Regions from separate parts of the Jeotgalicoccus nanhaiensis genome, predicted to be linked through region 3. Evidence: predicted binding sites of a transcription regulator. Region 3 holds the regulator's gene; each other region holds the start of a gene.
The links. Region 3 encodes LexA, which represses DNA repair genes until DNA is damaged. Its sites were predicted from a motif close to CGAACATATGTTCG; they were not measured.
Positions count from the first base shown of each region.

Region 1: the regulator LexA is predicted to act here: its motif matches at 1,603-1,616, upstream of parE (DNA topoisomerase IV subunit B).
Region 2: the regulator LexA is predicted to act here: its motif matches at 1,875-1,888, upstream of IR135_RS10555 (YolD-like family protein).

Region 1 covers NZ_JADGLW010000002.1:428,788-432,029, forward strand. The annotation lists gene parE (DNA topoisomerase IV subunit B) at 1-1,578, opposite strand, end outside; gene plsY (glycerol-3-phosphate 1-O-acyltransferase PlsY) at 1,778-2,368, shown strand; gene acnA (aconitate hydratase AcnA) at 2,525-3,242, opposite strand, start outside.
Region 2 covers NZ_JADGLW010000010.1:5,888-9,129, forward strand. The annotation lists gene IR135_RS10540 (metal ABC transporter solute-binding protein, Zn/Mn family) at 1-73, opposite strand, end outside; gene rpmG (50S ribosomal protein L33) at 316-465, shown strand; gene IR135_RS10550 (bifunctional 5,10-methylenetetrahydrofolate dehydrogenase/5,10-methenyltetrahydrofolate cyclohydrolase) at 574-1,446, shown strand; gene IR135_RS10555 (YolD-like family protein) at 1,449-1,835, opposite strand; gene IR135_RS10560 (alpha-amylase) at 1,952-2,236, shown strand; gene IR135_RS10565 (nuclease-related domain-containing protein) at 2,473-3,242, shown strand, end outside.
Region 3 covers NZ_JADGLW010000002.1:86,941-90,182, forward strand. The annotation lists gene panC (pantoate--beta-alanine ligase) at 1-252, shown strand, start outside; gene IR135_RS02620 (CAP domain-containing protein) at 265-1,254, shown strand; gene lexA (transcriptional repressor LexA) at 1,753-2,370, opposite strand; gene IR135_RS02630 (hypothetical protein) at 2,513-2,827, shown strand; gene IR135_RS02635 (DUF896 domain-containing protein) at 2,919-3,164, shown strand; gene tkt (transketolase) at 3,180-3,242, shown strand, end outside.

The DNA of each region.
Region 1 (3,242 bases), 340 kb from region 3:
TTCAAAGAGCGGACGCATATAGTTAAAGAAGAACGTTAAGAGCAACACTTGAATGTGCGCCCCGTCCGTATCCGCATCGGTCATAATAATAATTTTATCGTAGTTGGTATCATCGACTTTAAAGTCAGTGCCGACACCGGCGCCAATCGTATGAATAATCGTATTAATTTCTTCGTTTTTAAAAATATCTTCGAATTTCGCTTTTTCAGTATTGATAACCTTGCCCCGGAGCGGCAGGATGGCCTGGAAACGTCTGTCGCGTCCCTGCTTGGCCGAACCGCCGGCGGAGTCCCCTTCGACTAAGAAGAGTTCATTTTTCTTCGCGTTCTTGCTCTGTGCCGGTGTCAGTTTACCTGACAAGAGTGTATCTCTCGATTTATTTTTCTTGCCGTTCCGCGCTTCTTCACGCGCTTTACGGGCAGCTTCCCGCACCTGGCGCGCTTTAATCGCTTTTTTAACGAGCTGGGTCGATAAGGTGCCGTTTTCTTCTAAATAATACGGCAGCTGTTCCGTTAAGAGAGTTTCCATTAAATTGCGGGCTTCGCTTGTACCGAGCTTGCCTTTCGTCTGGCCTTCGAACTGGAGCAGGTGTTCGGGCAGCTTGATGGAAATGACTGCAGTCAGACCTTCCCGGATATCGCTGCCTTCTAAGTTTTTATCTTTTGCTTTCAGTTCGCCGATTTTACGCGCGTACTCGTTGAAGGCGCGGGTGAAGCCGGTTTTAAAGCCGACTTCATGAGTGCCGCCGTCTTTAGTGCGAACGTTGTTGACGAATGAAATAATCGTTTCCGAATACTGGTCGTTAAACTGGAAAGCGACTTCGGCAATCATTTCATTATATGTCCCTTCGAACATGACGATATTGCCGATATCATCCTTGCCCTCATTTAAGAATTCAATGAATGACTTCAGCCCGTCTTCGAACTCGAAAACTTCCTCTTCATCTGTCCGTTTATCGTTAATCGTAATTTTTAAGCCTTTCGTTAAGAAAGCCGACTCGCGCATGCGCTCTGCGATCGTTTCAAAGTTAAAGGCAATCGTCTGTTTAAAGATTTCAGGATCCGGCTTAAAGGTGACTTCTGTCCCCGTCTCTTTCGTCTTACCGGTTTCCTTGAGCGGTGTATCGACCTTGCCGCCGTCCTTAAATGATATTTCGTGAATCTTGCCACTCCGGAAGACTCTTATTTTAAGCGATTCGCTCAGGGCGTTCACGACAGAAGATCCAACGCCGTGGAGTCCGCCTGCGGATTTGTAGTTATCCGAGCTGAACTTGCCGCCCGCGTGCAGCACTGTAAAAATAACTTCCGCTGTCGGACGCCCCGACGAGTGCATGCCTGTCGGCAGCCCGCGGCCGTTATCGCGGATCGTAATACTTTCATCTTTGTTAATCGTAATGTTGATTTCGTTCCCGTGGCCGTTAATAATCTCATCGACCGCATTATCGGTAATTTCATATACGAGGTGATGCAGACCTCTCGTATCCGTCGAACCGATATACATGCCCGGGCGCTTTCTTACAGCATCCAGGCCTTCTAATATTTGAATGGACTCATCAGTATATCCAGTTTGTTTAGCCAAGTCTGTATCCTCCTACAAACAATACAAACGTATGTTCGTTAAATTAATCTACTTATCTATTTTTATATAAAACTTGCATTTTTGCAACAAAATCTATTAAGTTTACATAATATTATTATAGACTACCTTATATAAATATGTGCGAATATAATTTTTTATGGTAAACTATTAGTACCTGATAGCAAAAGGGGATTATTTAGTGTATACAGTTATTTTATTATTAATTTTCAGCTACCTTTTCGGCTCTATTCCATTCAGCCTGATTATCAGCAAAACGTTTTACAATATTGACCTGCGCGAACACGGGAGCGGCAACGTCGGCACGACGAACACCTTTCGTATTCTCGGCAAGAAAGCCGGTATCGTTGTACTGATACTCGACCTGTTAAAAGGAGCGATCCCTGTATGGGTTGCTATGCTGGTCAGTACTGACGTCGATTTCCCTGTCGTTATTTTCGGGGTTGTCGCGGCTATCGGCCACGTCTACTCGATATTTTTAAAATTTAAAGGCGGCAAAGCAGTCGCAACAGGCGGCGGTGCCATTTTAGCCGCTGCGCCAATTATCTTTCTTGTAGTACTGGCGACGTTTTTAATCACTTTGAAATTATCGAAATACGTATCCCTCGGCAGTGTACTTGCAGCAGTTGCCCTCTTAATCAGCGTGCTGTTTACAGGTGATCTGTTTATGATCGGCTTTGGAATTATACTCGGGATTATCGTAATTGTAAAACATATTTCCAATATGAAACGCATTAAGGAAGGCACCGAACCGAAAATTACATTTATGTAATTGGTAACCTAAGAGAAACGGCCTGAAGTCTGGTTTAGACTTTCAGGTCGTTTTTTTTGTTTGAGTTTGGTTGTTTGATTTTGTTGCTTTTCCTTAAAATATAAATCCATCAAAGCAGTGCTTTGATGGATTTTTCAAATCTGTTTTAAATTCTGCTTAAGCAGATGCAATCTTGTTGCGGAGAACCAGCTGCAGGATGCCGCCGTGTCTGTAGTAGTCTGCTTCTACTTCGGAGTCAAAGCGTACTTTAGCCTGGAAAGTTACTTGTTCGCCGTTTTCTTTCGTTGCAAGAACGTCGATGACTTCTCCTGCTGTCACACTTTCATCGATATTGATATCGAAGCTTTCAGAACCGTCAAGACCGTGGTCTTCAGCGTTTTCACCGTTAACAAATTGTAATGGCAGAACACCCATCATTACTAAGTTTGAACGGTGGATACGTTCGTAGCTCGCAGCAAGGACTGCTTTAACGCCAAGGAGGTTCGTTCCTTTGGCTGCCCAGTCACGGCTTGAGCCCATACCGTAGTCGTCGCCGGCAACAATCATCAGACCTGTGCCGTCTTCCTGGTATTTCTGCGATGCTTCGTAAATGCTCATTACGTCGCCTGTCGGCCAGTAAGTTGTATAGCCGCCTTCTGTACCCGGTGCAATCAGGTTGCGGATACGGATGTTGGCAAATGTGCCGCGCACCATGACTTCGTGATTACCACGTCGTGAACCGTAAGAGTTAAAGTCGCGCGGTGATACGCCCTGCTCGATTAACCATTTACCTGCCGGCGTATCTTTACCGATCGCACCTGCTGGTGAAATGTGGTCAGTCGTTACAGAGTCTCCAAATTTACCAAGTACACGGAGACCGTTTAACGGCTCGATT
Region 2 (3,242 bases), on a different contig from region 3:
CTTCATTCGTCTGGTCATTGCTGCAGGCGGCAAGTATTAATAATAAAAGTAAAGCAGGAAATAATTTCTTCATAGGAAAACCTCTTTTTATCGTAATCATTACGATTTAAAATTATATAGGAATATAAGAAGATATGCAACTGTATATTTTAGAATAAGAAAGACTTGAAATTTTTCCGGTCTGCTAGTAAAATAGATAAGGTGATTTACAAAAGTATATACCAATCATCTATGTGCGTGGATGATCAACTGGCCAGTTGATTCGAGTATATTATCATTTAATATCGATTTAACTTAATGAAGGAGGCGACAGAAATGAGAGTAATCGTTACATTAGCTTGTACAGAATGCGGAGACCGCAACTACAGCACTAAGAAAAACAAAAGAAACAATCCAGAGCGTATCGAAATGATGAAATTCTGCCCTAGATTGAACAAGTACACACTTCACCGTGAAACTAAATAATTTCTTATAGCTATCATCTTTGGATGATAGCTTTTTTTTATATTTGTTTTAAATATGGTACAATTATCGATGGGTAATTAACCAGAAAAAGTAAGGGGAGTGCTTTTAATGACAGTAATTATGGACGGAAAAAAAGTAGCAGCACACTTATCTGAGGAAATTAAACAGGCACTGGAAGTTTCTGAAGAACACGGTATTAAACCTAAAGTTGCATTTGTCAGAATCGGAGACTTATCAGATTCAATTTCCTATGAGAATGCTGCGGTAAAACGTTTTGAGAAACTTGGGATGGAAACAGCCCAGTACCATTTTCCGGAAGATGTTTCGACAAAAGTATTTTTAACTAAATTCAGAGAAATAAATGAAGACTACGCAATTCACGGTATTCTGCTGCTGCAGCCGCTGCCAAAACATATTCCTATGAAACGCGTTGCTGAAATTATGAACTCGTTTAAAGATATCGACGGTATGAAAGCATCAAATCTCGGCAAAGTACTGACAAACGATCCGGATCGCCTGGAACCGTGTACACCAGCAGCAGTTATGAATATGCTCGATTATTATGAAGTTGATTTAAAAGGCAAGAACGTTACAGTTGTTGGTGCAAGCGCAGTGGTCGGAAAACCTTTATCATTATTAATGATGAACAGGGAAGCAACGGTAACAACCTGCAACCTTTACACTGACAATCTTGTTGAAAAATGTAAAAATGCTGATGTGATTGTCAGCGCGGCCGGTGCAATTAACCTGATTGATGAGGAGCACGTTAAAGACGGCGCCATCGTTATCGATGTCGGTATTAACTTTACAGAAGATGGCAAGATGGTCGGAGATGTAAACTATGAAGCTGTAAAAGACAAAGCCTCATTCATTACACCGGTACCGGGGGGAATTGGTGCCATTACAACGACAGTCCTCGCATATCATCTTGTGAAAGCAACAGAACATCAGAAAGAGCCGGTATTATTCTTAGAAAAATAAGATTAGCCCGCGGGTAATATAAATATATCCAATATATCGATAAACGGCACGAAAATGAAGTCTTCAGTATCGTAAATTTGACCAATGAGCATCATGCTCCATTGGTCTATTTTTATAATATGAAGAGAAATACTGAAGCGGCCTCCGTCGTAATAGTAGTCGACTCTTACCGGCAGCCTTTCTTTCACTGCATATTTCAGAATGTGTTCAATCTCATCCAGCCGGTCATCCGACAATACAGGACGTTTGATTTTCGACTGGCTGTCCATCAGTCTGCCGACATTTTCAAACTGTTCGGGCATAGTTGCAAACGGCGCCCACTTAACCATACCGCGCCCCTCGGGTATATCACCTTGTGAATTTTCAGAAGGATAGCTGCGGAACTTCATAACAAATCCCTTCTTTCCTGACTCTTAGTTTTTATTATACGAACATACGTTCGATTTTTCAAGCTGCAGATTTATGGTAAGTTAAAGAGGATATAAAAAGTAAGTGAGGAAACCAGATGAGAAAGAAAATAGTATGGGGGATTATTACAGTAATTGTACTTGCTGTACTGCTGCTCCCGTTAGCAGATAAAACAAGCGGCACAACACGCGTTATTGTCGATCATACGAATAAGGAAATTGTCGCTCCATCGTGTTACGATCAGGCCGATCTGACAAACTGGATAGATGAAATGTCATTCGGCAACGCGCTGCATGAACTGGAATATGACATCAGAGATGAATGTTCTAAAGAGTATCTGAAGGAAGGCAAAACGAGTGTGCTGATGAGAATATTTGAATAGATTTGTGGGAGACACCGGGGCCGGGAAGGTTCCGGTTTTTTTGTTGTCGAAAATGTTTGGGAGACTTCAGTTTAAGAGGTTTTTTTCGTTGGGATAAAATGTCAAAAGTAGGCATGTTTGTGTAAAAAGTAAACCAGTTTTGCTATTTTTGTGTTTAAGTAACTTTTTTAAAAGAAAAACGGCTTTTTCGCCTATATATAGGGTAGAAGGATCTTTTTTTAAAAGGAGGAAATTATATGTATTTAAACAGCAGAAACACACCGCCGGTTCTTTTGCATTACCGGACATTGAACAGGAGGATGGCTTTGGGGGCGGAGGAAAAGATTAAGATGAAAATGGCTGAACGGGGTTATGAAGGAGAAACTTTATATGATGAAATATTTAACTCTATTGGACATGAACAGGTATATATTTTTAGAGATGTTTATCTGAAAATAGAGAACTCCCTAACACAGTACGACAGTATTATAGTCGGTGACAGCGGTGCAGTTGTGAATGAAATTAAAAATTATTCTGGTGACTACCGGTATGAGAAGGGACAGTGGTTCAACGGTTCACGTCGATTATCGGATGACGGAATTACGCAGGTAACCCGAGCGGTAAATAGACTGTTGAAACTTAGTGAAGGCAGAGGACCGGCATTTGATGTAAGCGGAAAAGTTGTTTTTCCGAATGATGACTTCAGAATGACAACGGATGACGATAAGGTATGGGGGAAAATTGTGGTGCGTTCCAACTTGAAAAAATATTTCCGCAGTTTCCGGTATGGAAATATTGGTGCAAGGGCAGAAGCAATTGTAAAGCTAATCGAGAACAGCATCGGTGAAAATATGTATTTTAAAACGCAGACTGATATAGACAGACTACGTAAAGGGCTGTACTGCGGAAAATGTGGAGAATTTAATCTTTTGAAAGCTCGTTACCATCGTCAGTGTGGAAGCTGCGGCGCAAAAGAGTCGAATGAAACTCATATGCTCCGTGTAATGAGTGATTATAAATATTTGTT
Region 3 (3,242 bases):
GCACCGGAAATATATGCAGCCTTATTAAACGCTGCTGAACAAATTAAAAACGGCACTGTCAATACGGATAAAGTGATGTCGTTTATCAGGCTGCATATCGAACAAAAGACAAGCGGCACTGTCGATGACCTCGCGATTTACACAGCGCGCGGACTGGAGCCGCTTGAAAACATCGATCAGGATGTTATTATATTTATTGCAGTGCAATTTGAAAAAGCAAGATTGATTGATAATTTATACGTCAGCATTTAATGGAGGAGTAATATGGCACGGCGGATCGCAGCGTTATTAATATTATATGCAGCCTTGTTCTTTATCGCACCGGCCGTACAATCCTACGATTTCGAGGAAGGTCTGACCGAAGATTATTTTAATTACTGGCTGGAACAGAATGTCATTCCGAATTACGATACGGCAAAAATTGAACAGGTTCACGGAACTCAGGAAACAAACATCGATTATTCGCTGGGTTCTTCGTTCAGGACAGATGAAGAGGCGGTGGTTCATTCCGAATACGAGGGCGACTTTGTTATTATGAACCAGCCGGGAGCCTTTCACATGGTGCTCGTCCGCGACGGCGTTGTGACCGGCGGCTACACTAATTCGGGCGATGTGTCATTCGGAAATATGAGTATTGAAGGAATGAACCGGGATAAGCTGCGTGAAGTATACGGCGAACCAGTCGATTATATCCGTAAACAGTGGAAGCGGCTGAAAGTTGACCATGAAGAATATGATGTCTTCGATGCCGGCAACTACTATGCATATTTCTTTTACGATATACATGAAAACTATAAAGCGAACGGCATGATGATTATAAATAAAGATGAAGTAATTGAAATCAACGATCTTTATAATCATCCTGCGAAGGAAGATAACGAGGAAATGCATTTTAATTTAGTAAATGCAACACGTGCTGAGTATGGTTATTCTCTGCTGGAACGGAATCCTTCTGCAGATCAAGTCGCCTACGGGCACAGCAGTGATATGGCAGAAAATAATTACTTTGATCACGACTCACCCGATGGCCGTACACTTAAAGACAGACTGATAAACGGCTCGGTTGAATTTAGACTGGCAGGGGAAAATATTGCGACCGGCCACACATCGCCGATATTCGCCCATCACAGTTTACTGAACTCTCCGTCACACCGGGTGAATGTACTGAATGATAATTTTAACCATCTAGGTGTCGGCATCGAGTATAACAGTGACAATATACCGTATTATACGGAAAATTATATACAGAAATAATATGGTGTGGCGGTGCACCCGGATTCGATGAATCCGGGTGTTTTTGTTTGTTAACGGGTTGAGAGAATCACAATGGGACGATTTAATTTTTGGTGATGAACAAAATGAAGGCGCCGTGAGTTACTCCGTCATGTATACGAAAATCACGATACATAGTCATGACGGCAGCTCATGCATACGCATTCCCCGATACATAGTCATGACGGCAGCTCATGCATACGCATTCCACGATACGTAGTCATGACGGCAGCTCATGTATATGCATTCCACGATACGTAGTCATGACGGCAGCTCATGTATATGCATTCCACGATACATAGTCATGACACACTCTCATGTATACGAAATTCAAAATACATATACATGACGTACTCTCATGCATACGCAAATCACGATACATATACATGACACACTCTCATGCATACGCAAGCGCCTCCCGCCCAGCACAAAAAAACCGCCCGGGACACATAGTCCCGGGCGGTCAAAATTAATATTATATTAAACAAATTCTCTGAACAGGCCGACGACTTTACCGAGGACGATAACGTTATCGAGGTAGATTGGTTCCATCGAAGTGTTTTCCGGCTGCAGGCGGTAGTAGCCTTTTTCTTTATAGAAGCGTTTAACAGTTGCTTCGTCGTCTTCTGTCATAGCGACGATAATTTCACCGTTGTGCGCGATGTTCTGTTTACGCACGATGACCCGGTCGCCGTCGTGTATACCGGCATCAATCATACTGTCGCCGGCGACATTCAAGAGGAAAATTTCACTGTTATGATTTGCCGTAAAGTGTTCGGGCAGAGGGAAGTACTCTTCGACGTTTTCTACGGCTGTAATAGGCAGACCTGCTGTAACTTTACCGAGCACCGGCACATGAATGACCGGTGAAGCATTGTCATCGGATGCCTGAACGATTTCGATGGCGCGGGGTTTTGTCGGGTCGCGTTTAATATAGCCTTTAGTTTCAAGTTTTGCCAGATGGCCGTGAACCGTTGAACTCGACTGGAGTCCGACGGCATTGCCGATTTCGCGGACACTCGGCGGATAGCCTTTATCATTTACGCTGCGTTTTATATATTGAAAAATATCTTTTTGTCTGTCTGTTAAATCTTTCATAATTTTACCTCCAGCCTTATATTAATTAAATTTTATCATATAGTGTAATCACTTACAAACATTTGTTCGTATTTATATTGACTGCGAACAAGTGTTCTGTTATATTGTTATTACAAACATTTGTTCTTAGGAGTGGATATTAATGACAATGAAAGATTTCAAGACGCTCACGGGATTATTCGCGGTAATGCTAAGCTTCGGGCTTTTATATAGTTTTAATATGGTTGAACCTGATTATGCGGAGAACGTACATTCTCATGAAAATACTGCATTTTCAGAAAATGAAGATGATCAAACAATCGAACAAGAAGCGAACGGTACAGTATCGGCTTCGTCAATTGATGAACCTGAAGAGGCGGAAGATGAAACAGCTGAAGAAAAACGGCCGGCAAACGGTTTTATCAGCAGCGGGACACTGACGGAACGGGTTAATTATGACGTTTCCAGCAGAAATTAAATAATTAGTGTATATATTATCTATTAAAGTGCGGGACCATTTGGTTTCCGCACCTTTTTTATGGTAAATTATATTGGAAAGGGTGGAGCTCATGTTAGACGATCAAAAATTACAGCGTCTCAACCAGCTGGCAAAGTTAAAGCGTGAAGATAAAATATCTGAAGCGGAACTTAAAGAGCTGACCGGTCTGAGAGAAGAATATTTATCCAACTTTAGAAGTTCTTTTAAGAAACAGATTAAAAATACTAAAGTGATTGATCCGGAAGGTAAAGATGTTACCCCTGACAAAGTTAAGGCATTACGCAACAAAGATAAAAATAATAATGAAAAGAATTAAAGGAGTCGAAAGTAAATGTCATTTGATAAGACTGACTTATTAGCGGTCAATACAATTCGTTCTTTAAGTATTGATGCA